Regions from separate parts of the Cupriavidus sp. UYPR2.512 genome, predicted to be linked through region 1. Evidence: predicted binding sites of a transcription regulator. Region 1 holds the regulator's gene; the other holds the start of a gene.

Region 1 (5,102 bases):
TCTGTTGCTGGAAGCGCTTCTTGTTCTTGTTGTCACGTTTGACGAATGCCATGATTCAATCCTTTTCGAATGCTTTACATCCAGTGATGTGAAAGACGAGAGCCTTGCTGTTGCGGTGCCTGCGGGCCAGGAATCCTTCGCAGTCGAGCAGCGTGCCGAGCGGTAACCGCTCCAGACGCTGGCCAACCTGTCCGATGCCCATCGCTGCGATTGCAAACTCGACCTGCCGCGGCGTTTGCGCCTCGACGGCCTCGCCGCTGTACTGCAGAATGCAGTTCACGACGGGGACCCCGGCCGGGGTATAGCGCAGGGCATCGCGTTCCGCCAGGGTGGCGGCAAGCCGAAGCTGGTTCAACGCGGGGCCTCTTGCTGGTTGCAATCCGTGCTGCCGTGGCCGACGCTGTCAGCCATGGCGCGCACCGCAGTCCGCACTCAGGCGGCCTGGCCTTCGGTGGTCGTTTGCGCGGCCTTGCGGGCTTCTTCGCGCTGCACTTCCTTCATCATCGGCGAAGGTGCGGTCTCGGCCTTCTTGGTCTGCACGATCAGGTGGCGCAGGACGGCATCGTTGAACTTGAACGCGTGTTCCAGTTCAGCCAGCGTTTCCTTGCCGCATTCGATGTTCAGACAAACGTAGTGAGCCTTGGCCAGCTTCTGGATCATGTAGGCCATCTGGCGACGGCCCCAGTCTTCCACGCGATGAACGTTGCCGTTCTGCGAGGTCACGAGCTGCTTGTAGCGCTCGATCATGGCCGGCACTTGTTCGCTCTGGTCCGGGTGGACGATGAAGACGATTTCGTAATGACGCATTGACGCTCCTTTTGGATTAGCCACCCGGGCGTCACGAGTCCGGTGTGGCAAGGTTGAATAGCCTTAAATTATAGCGCGCATGGCAGCAAGTGCGCAAGCCGCTGTTTACACAGGCAAATCAGGCGTTGGCAAACAAGGCCTGCAGCCTTGCCGGATCCTGCGCCAGCCCTGCATCGGCTGCCAGCGCCAGGACCAGCAGCACGCGCGCCTTATAGGGATTGAGGTCCGTTGCCGAGACAAAAGCCCCATCCGCCGGGCTTAGTTGGGGCGGAATCGCCACATGGCCGGCCCCGGTGCGGGAACTGCGCACCACGGCCACGCCCGCGGCAGCAGCATCGGCCAGCGCCTCGGCCAGCACCTCATGCACCGAGCCATTGCCGGCGGCAGCCACCACCAGTCCGGCAACGCCCGCACGGACCAGCGCATCCACAGCCACCCTGCCCGGCTGGGCGTAGCTCGGCACAATCTCCACCATCGGCCACGCCGCCGGCATCGGCCCGATCACCCACGCCGCGCGCGGCGCGCGGGCGAAGCGCACGTAGTCATCCTGCACGAAACCCAGCGGCCCGCAGGCCGAGACAAAGGCATCAACCGCCGATGTGTGGGCCTTGGCCACATCCCGCGCAGCGTGGATCTGCTGATTCAGCACCACCAGCACACCCTTGCCGCGCGCATCGGGGTGGGCGGCCACGCGCACCGCATCCAGCAGATTCAGCGGACCATCGGCCGACAGCGACGTCGACGGGCGCATTGCCGCCGTCATCACCACGGGCACCGGACACGATTGCGTCACGTGCAGCGCCATCGCGGTTTCCTCCAGCGTATCGGTGCCGTGCGTGATCACGATGCCGGCCACGTCGGGCTGCGCGGACCAGTGCTCAACCCGTGCCGCCAGCGTTTGCCAGAGCATGAAGGTCATGTCCTTGCTGTCGACCTGGGCCACCTGCTCGGCCTCGATGCGGGCCGCCGACTGCAGCGCGGGCACCGCTGCCAGCAACGACGACACCGGCACGGTCGCCGCCTGGTAGCGTGCGCTGCTGGCGGAGTTGCCGGCCGCGCCAGCGATGGTGCCGCCGGTGGCCAGTACGACGATGCGAGGCAATTGGGTCATGGGGCGTGCAAAGAATGTGGGAAGACGGGAATGCCGATTGTAACGGGCGCGCCCCGCCTCGCCGCCGGCCCGCGCTGGCGATCCATATTCCGTCGATGCGGCACGCCCCAAAAATTCTGCTTGCGCTCAGGCCGATACTGTATAAAATCACAGCATACTGTTTAAACATACAGTGCCTGGCCAGCCGGATACAGGATAAAGGATCGACCGATCCTTACCCGGAATCCCCGCGGCCCCGCACGGAACGGCGATCCCATGGCGACCCTGACACCCCGGCAGCAGCAGATTTTCGATCTGATCCGCAACACGATCCGCCGCACCGGCTTTCCGCCCACGCGCGCCGAAATCGCCGCTGAATTCGGCTTCTCCTCGCCCAATGCCGCAGAAGAACACCTGAGGGCGCTGGCACGCAAGGGCGTGATCGAACTGACCCCGGGCGCCTCACGTGGCATCCGCCTGAAAGTAGCACGCAGCGATTCGGAAATGCCCGACCAGTTTTCGTTGCCGATGGCCGGCGTGATGCAGCTGACGCTGCCGCTGGTGGGCCGCGTTGCTGCCGGCAGCCCGATACTCGCCGCCGAGCATATTGACCGCCAGTACCAGGTCGACGCCTCGGTCTTCGACGAACGCCCAGATTACCTGCTGCGCGTGCGCGGCCTGAGCATGCGCGATGCCGGCATCCTCGATGGCGACCTGCTGGCCGTGCGCCGCGCCAGCGAAGCCGCTAACGGCAAGATCGTGGTGGCGCGCCTGGGTGATGACGTGACCGTCAAGCGCCTGCAGCGGCGCGGTGGCCATATCGAACTGATCGCAGAAAACCCGGACTTCACCAACATCATCGTGGAGCCTGGCGAGGAGTTCTCGCTGGAAGGCATCGCCGTCGGGCTGATCCGATCTTCCGGCTTCTAGCCGGGCACCACAGGCCAACCGCCTGCGCGGGCCCACCCGCTTCCATTGCTTTGCAGACGCCGCCCGGCTTGCCGGGTGTTGACCCCGCTTTGCCTAAAAGAGGTGCCACCATGCCGCAAATCCACCAAGTCGCCGCCCGTCGCCCGGTCAAGCCCGTGCCGTTCCGCCAGAGCAAGGGCGTACGCGTCTACCAGGGTACGCAGCGCCGCACCATGGTCGGCAGCATGGCGGCGATCTGCCGCATGCTTGAACTCGAAACCGCCGAAAAACTGGCCGCCTGACCTGACCTCTCGGGCGCAGCCGGCGTAGCCCCGGGGCTGCCCTCAGCTACGCGCGCACGCCTTGGTTTCGGCTTCCAGCTCTTGCGGCGTCAGCTGCGGGAACCAGGTATCGCTCTTGCGCAGCTCCAGCGCCGTACCATCCGGCTTTGCCGTCAGCGAAATCAGATAGGCGTATTGGTATTCACCGCCAGACGTGGTCTGGCCGATGCGGATCTCAGTCTGGTTCCTCGCCGGATAGTTGACGACCGCGGCATCATCGCCCAGATTGTTGCGAAGGCATTTCGCAACATCACCCATCTTGGCGGGCGTGAACAAGCGCATAGGCGCACGCGCGCGAATGTCTTTTTCAGAAGTACCGGTGGCACACCCTGCCACCATGGCTGCCATCGCTACGCCAAGCACTGCTGCTCGAACAGACATACCACCCCCGGGAATGCAAAACGGCGCCCTCGCGAGGCGCCGTTCTGGAAAATGCTTTGGGGTGGCTGATGGGACTCGAACCCACGACGACAGGAATCACAATCCTGGACTCTACCAACTGAGCTACAGCCACCGTAGAGGTCATCAGCGCGTTTCATTGCTGATCGACGAAAACCAAGATTATACAAACAGTTTTCCGGGATGGCTAGTATCCCGCACAATTTTTTTTGAGAGGAAAGCTCAGGTCCGGGACGGGCTCCACTTTGCCTCAAGCAGCACTGCCTGCTTGATGGCTTCGACAGTCTCGGCTTCGGTATCGAACTGCCCCAACAGGCGGCGCGACTTGCCGTTCAGCACAGCTTCCTGCAAGGCCTTGCCAGCGGCTTCCGAAGTGCCGGGGTGCCAGCAGTAGCGTGCCGTCCATTTGCCGTCCTGCAGTTGCTCGGCAACCCAGACCACCCTGAAATCTTCATAGACAACGCCGAACGGCGGTTCGTTTTCCACGTTTGCTTTTTCCACGCTGCTCCCCTGCCGGCATCGGTCCGCACACCATGCCTTGTCTCGCCTGGGGCAATGCGAGGGATCGTATCACGGCCGCCGGCCAGGGCGCCCAGCCCGGCTGACACCTTAGCGCATGCCGTCGATCGCTCGCGGAAATATGCTGTGCACAGCCCCTACCTCTGCAGGGTTCATGCCGCAAATGCGCGAAGCGATACTTGTGCCTGAGGGACATTGACCCCCCTCGACCTTCCCGTCAGGCGGCCCGCCCCATCGGGCCGCCTGCCTCTTTTTGGCCACCCTGCCCTCTCATTGCCGTGGCGCCAGCACCTGGCGATGGAACCTCACGAGCATATGCGAGCCAAAACGACGTCATCGACAAAATCGACACGACAACGAGCGCAGGGAACGGGAATGCAAATTAAGTGTAGATGGCCTGCGCGAATTCTTGCGCTGACAGCATTGGCAGCCTTGCTCGGCGGATGCGCCGGCGGCGGGGTCGACGGCAGGGAATCCAGCATCACGACATATGGCACGCTGGACGTAGGCATCAGCCATACGCGCTAGTCTGCTGGCGTGACCGATGGAACTCTTTACGAGGGCAACCGTCTAATTTCCTCGTCTGGCGCATGCAAAGCGAGCGCGCAAAAAAAGAGTCCGCAGCGCGGACTCTTAAATTTAGCGATCTCAAATGCCCTGAAGGCGGTTGCACTGTAACTGTCATCCCGGGAATGCACCATTCGGGTAAACGAAGAGCAACAAGCCTGGCGTAGCAGCAGAAAGCGCCGACAAAAAAAAGCCCGCCGAAGCGGGCTAATAATCAGTTGAAGAAAGCCCTGTATTCGAGGGCAGGCACAGTGTATGAAAGTGCCCTGCCTCAGCGAATTAGGGGAATCCCTTTCCTGGCGCCAGTTTCCGGGCGATCAGGCATTTCAAGTGAGGCGCGCGGTACCCCCGCGCAGCCATGCACATTTACACGATTCGGAGTTAGAACGCGGCCTCGGCAGCGCGCGCACGGCCCACGCTCGCTTACGCGGCCAATGGCACTTGCGCCTGCGGCCGCAAGTGCGCGCGTG
Region 2 (5,102 bases), on a different contig from region 1:
TCGGCGAATCCGACCGGCTGCCCGGCCTGATCGTCGACTACTACGGCAATGGTGAAAAGGGCCAGCTGGTATGCCAGTTCAATGCGGCCGGCGTGGAACACTGGAAGACCGCGATCGTGCAGGCGCTGGTCAAGGAGACCGGCTGCCCCAATGTCTATGAGCGTTCCGATGCCGCCGTGCGCCAGCGCGAAGGCCTGGAGCTGGTGACGGGCGTGCTGGCCGGCGCCGAGCCGGATCCGGCGCTGTCGGTCACCGAACATGGCGTGCGCTACTACGTCGACGTGCGCCATGGCCACAAGACCGGCTTCTATGTCGACCAGCGCGACAACCGCAAGCTGGTGGGCGACCTGGCCGCCGGGCGCGAGGTGCTGAACTGCTTCTGCTATACCGGCGGCTTCTCGCTGGCGGCGCTGCGCGGCGGCGCCACCTCGGTGACCTCGATCGATTCGTCGGGCGAGGCGCTGAAGATTGCCGCGGGCAATGTCACGCTCAACGGCTTTGAACCCGAGCGCGCCACCTGGCTCGATGCCGACGTGTTCAAGACCTTGCGTGAATTCCGCGCCGAGGGCCGCCAGTTCGACCTGATCGTGCTGGACCCGCCCAAGTTCGCCCCGTCGGCGCAGCATATCGACCGCGCCGCGCGTGCCTACAAGGAAATCAACCTGGTCGGCATGCAGCTGCTGCGCCCGGGCGGGCTGCTGTTCACCTACTCGTGCTCGGGCGCGATCAGCATGGAACTGTTCCAGAAGATCGTGGCGGGCGCGGTGACCGATGCGCGTGCGGATGCGCGCATCCTGCGCCGGCTGTCGGCGGGCACGGACCATCCGATGCTGGCGGCGTTCCCGGAAGGCGAGTACCTGAAGGGGTTGTTGCTGGAGAAAGTGGCCTGAGGAAGGTGACCAGGGGAAGGTGACCTGACTTAACGCCACATATTGCGCATCCGGCTGGCCAGGTCCACCGGCGCCAGCGCGGGCCTGGCCGGTGCCTCGCCCGGCATCGGCGGGGGCGGCCAGGCGCGGCTGTGGAAGTTGGGCATCACGCGGTTGGGCAAGAACCGCGTGCGCGACGCATACACATGCCGGTCGCCAAAGCCCACCTGCTGGTGCACATAGAACCGCTGCGGCACGATGACATCCAGGTGGTCCTTGGCCCGCGTCATCGCCACGTACATCAGCCGCCGTTCTTCCTCGATCTCCTCGGTCGTGCCGGTCGCCAGATCGCTCGGCATGCACCCGTCCACTGCGTTCAACACATACACTGCCTTCCATTCCTGCCCCTTGGCCGAGTGGATGGTCGACAGGATCAGGTAGTCCTCGTCGCGCGAGGGCACGCCGGACTCATCGCTCGAGGCACTGGGCGGGTCCAGCGTCAACTCGGTCAGGAAGCGCTCGCGCGCCCCATAGGTGGCGGCGATGCGCTCCAGCTGCTGCAGGTCGGCCTGGCGCGCGGCGGCGTCGTCGTGCAGGCGCTCCAGGTGCGGCGCGTACCAGGCCAGCACCTGCTCGAACTCGGACGGCCACGGCGAGGTGGGCGCCATCAGCGCGCGCGCCAGCGCCAGCAGGTCGGCCCAGGCGGGCGCTGCGGCCGGCGGCGGCTCGAATTCCTCCAGCGAGAACAAGGGCTCGGTGGCCAGGGCCATCGCATCGAGCACGCGCGCGGCGGTCTTGGGGCCGATGCCGGGCAGCAACTGTAGTGTGCGGAATCCCGCGATGCGGTCGCGCGGGTTTTCCAGCCAGCGCACCACGGCCAGCACATCCTTGACGTGCGTCGATTCCAGGAATTTCAGCCCGCCGAACTTCACGAACGGGATATTGCGCCGCGCCAGCTCGATCTCCACCTGCGCGCTGTGGTCGGTGGCGCGGAACAGCACCGCCTGCGCCATCAGCGCCAGGCCGGCTTCGCGCCGCGCCAGCACCTGCTCGACCACGTAGCGGGCCTGGTCGGCCTCATCGTTGACGACGATCACGCCGGGCTTTTCCGCCGAGGCACGATCGGACCACAAATCCTTCGTATAGCGCTCCGCAGCCAGCCCGATCACCGCGTTGGCGGCCTGCAGGATCGGCTGCGTCGAGCGGTAGTTCTGCGATAGCGTGACCTGCTGCGCCGCCGGCGTGAACTGCTGCGGGAAATCGAGGATATTGCGCACGGTGGCGCCGCGGAAGGCGTAGATCGACTGCGCGTCGTCGCCCACCACGGTCAGGCCGCGCCCGTCCGGCCGCATGGCCAGCAGGATCGACGCCTGCAGCGCATTGGTGTCCTGGTATTCATCGACCAGGATATGGTCGAAGCGCGCGCCCATGTCCTGCGCGATGGTGGGCTCGGCCATCGCCTGCGCCCAGTACAGCAGCAGGTCGTCGTAGTCCAGCACGTGCTGCTTCTGCTTGGCTTCGACATAGCCGGCGAACAGCGTGCGCAGCGCGTCGGCCCACATCGCGTAGCGCGGGAACTGCTGCCTGAGCACGTCTTCCAGCGGCGCCTGGGTGTTGACCACGCGCGAGTAGATTGCCAGGCAGGTTTCCTTCTTCGGGAAGCGGCTGGCGGTCTCCGACAGGCCCAGGTCGTGGCGCACCACGTGCATCAGGTCGGCGGCATCGCCGCGGTCGCTGATGGTGAAGGCGGGCGACAGGCCCAGCGTCTCGGCGTATTCGCGCAGCAGGCGCGCGCCGATGGCGTGGAAGGTGCCGGACCACTGCAGCGCCGCGCGCCCCGCGCCGGTCTGGGTGCCCAGTGCCTGGTCGACAATGCGCTCGACGCGCCGTCCCATCTCGGCCGCGGCGCGGCGCGAGAACGTCAGCAGCAGGATGCGGCGCGGATCGGCGCCGGCCAGCACCAGGTGCGCGACGCGGTGCGCCAGCGTATTGGTCTTGCCCGAGCCGGCGCCGGCGATGATCAGCAGCGGCGCGTCACTGCCATGCGCCACCGCGGCGCGCTGCTCCGGGTTGAGGCGGGACAGGTAGGCGGGGACGTCATCGGCTTCAGGGGCCGCGCGGTCGGCGGCGGGGGCTAGGTCCAAAGTCACAGGCAGGGCTCGGGGGAAGGCTCGGAAAACTCAGAAAAGGCTGGCGCCAACTGTATATCCATACAGGGGCGTCACGCAACCTGCTGCCCTGGCGATCGTGCATAAAAACAAAAAAAGGTGCTCGATGAGCACCTTTTCGCAGCGGTTGCCGCCGGGAGCGTTACGCGGACTTTGCCAGCGCGCCATCCAGCAGCTTGTGCAGCGCATCCCACTCGGGCTCGCCCACATAGCGCTTCAGGATGCGGCCGTCCTTGTCGACCACGAAGGTGGTCGGCGTCAGCTGCACATTGCCGAAGGCCTTGGCCGCGGCGCCGTCGGAATCCATGGCGACCTTGAACGGAAGGCCGCGCGTCCTGGCGTAGTTCATCACATACATGGGCGGGTCATAGTTCATCGCCACGGCGACGAATTCCAGCCCCTTGCCCTTGAACTGCTCATAGGTGCGGACCATGTCCGGCATTTCCTTGACGCAGGTGGCGCAGCTGGTGGCCCAGAAGTTGATCATGTAGACCTTGCCCTTGAGGTCGGCGGTACTGACCTTCTCACCCGACAGCAGCGTGAAGGTGGCCGCCGGGGCCGTATTGGCCGGCGACAGCGCGCGGTAGCCGAACCAGCCCAGCAGCGCGAGCACGACCACCGCCGCGACGATGGGCCAGGGCTTGCGGGAGGATTTGGTGGCAGGGGCAGCAGTGGTCATGGAATCCGGGTCAGGCAGGTTCAGTCAGCAATGGGACATTCTAATGCCGCGGGCGTTCGCGCGCTGCGCGGGGCCGGGCTGCGGCAATCTGCCGCAAGCGCCCCAATCCATTCAGCGCCGGGTGGCGATGGCGGCGCGTGCCTGGTCCAGCGCCTGTTCCAGGTAGGCGCCGTAGAAATCCGGCTGCATGCCGCGCAGCGGGCCGGCGGCGGCGCGGCCCTGGCGGTCCAGGAACAGCACCGTGGGCGCCACCCGCACCTGGTGCGCCCGGGCCCGCGCGCGCGCGGTGGTCAGGCTGCCGTCGGCATCGCGCAGCGGGGTGTCGGCGGTCATGTCGAGCTCGCGCACGGCAATCTCGCCGGCGGCGGCCTGCGGGCCCAGGTAGTTGCGGCGCACGGTATCGCAATAGCTGCAGCCCGGCATCGACACCAGTACCACCAGCGGCTCGCCGCGGCGCGCGGCCTCGGTGCCGTGGGCGCCCAGGTCGGTGGCCGGCGGCAGGTGGGCGGGGTTGGCGGCGGCTGCGGACATGCCGGTCGCGGCTGCCAGCAACGCGCTCGCGGCCACCCGGCGCAAGCTGGTGATGGCAAAGGCGTGGCGGGCGATGCGGGCGGCAGGCATGGTGGAAACCGGGGGCTGGTGGGTAGCGGGAGCGGCGCGGCAAGCACTGGCGCGCCGCTTTGGGGATAATACCGGTTTCCGCCCGCAGGCGATGGCGCCCGCCAGCGCCGCCCGCAGCCTGCGCGCGCCGTCCCCCCATGGATTCCCGATGCGTCTTGTGCCGCCCCCGCTGAGCTTTCCTGCCGCTGTCCGCCGGCCGCTGCGGTACTGTGCCGCCGTGCTGGCACTGGCCCTGTGCGCCTGTACGCCGCGCTTTGACTGGCGCACCATCCAGTCTGGCGAGGGCGCTTATGCCGCGCTCTATCCGGGCAAGCCCACCAGCGCCGCTCGCGACGTGACCATTGCCGGTCGCAAGCTGCCGATGACGATGGAAGCCGCGCGCATCGACGACACGCTGTTCGCCGTGGGCGTGGTGACGCTGCCCGCCGATGACGAAGCGCTGCGGCGCGAGGCGCTGGCGGCGATGCAGGCCGGCCTGCTGGCCAACCTTGGCACGCCGTCGGGCGAGCCGCGCGCGCGGCCCGTCACCGTGATGAGCGCCGACCGTCCGGGCCGCCCGATTGCCGGCGTGGAAGTGCAGGCGAGCGGGGTGTCGCCGCAGGACCAGTCGCCGCGCCGGCTGACGGCACGCCTGGTGGCCGTGGGTACGCGCGCATACCAGGCGGTGGTGCTGGAATCGGGCGATGCCGCGCGCGACGCGCGCCAGGCCGAGCAGGTGGAGCAGTTCCTGGGCGGCTTCCACCCGTTCTGACGCGCCGCGCCGCA

Evidence for each region. Region 1 encodes LexA, which represses DNA repair genes until DNA is damaged. Its sites were predicted from a motif close to ACTGTATNNNNATACAGT; they were not measured.
Region 2: A3A5_RS0124415 (ATP-dependent helicase) is a predicted target of LexA. The motif match lies at 3,069-3,086, and genes of this name have one in related genera.

Annotation. Positions count from the first base shown of each region.
Region 1 covers NZ_KB902853.1:61,215-66,316, forward strand. The annotation lists gene rpsR (30S ribosomal protein S18) at 1-52, opposite strand, end outside; gene priB (primosomal replication protein N) at 56-355, opposite strand; gene rpsF (30S ribosomal protein S6) at 433-807, opposite strand; gene A3A5_RS0102970 (asparaginase) at 926-1,918, opposite strand; gene lexA (transcriptional repressor LexA) at 2,174-2,827, shown strand; gene A3A5_RS43950 (hypothetical protein) at 2,938-3,108, shown strand; gene A3A5_RS0102985 (hypothetical protein) at 3,151-3,495, opposite strand; tRNA gene A3A5_RS0102990 (tRNA-His) at 3,586-3,661, opposite strand; gene A3A5_RS0102995 (hypothetical protein) at 3,769-4,047, opposite strand; gene dusA (tRNA dihydrouridine(20/20a) synthase DusA) at 5,056-5,102, opposite strand, start outside.
Region 2 covers NZ_KB903150.1:33,648-38,749, forward strand. The annotation lists gene A3A5_RS0124410 (class I SAM-dependent rRNA methyltransferase) at 1-890, shown strand, start outside; gene A3A5_RS0124415 (ATP-dependent helicase) at 920-3,019, opposite strand; gene A3A5_RS0124420 (TlpA disulfide reductase family protein) at 3,180-3,716, opposite strand; gene A3A5_RS0124425 (thioredoxin) at 3,828-4,337, opposite strand; gene A3A5_RS0124430 (hypothetical protein) at 4,486-5,088, shown strand.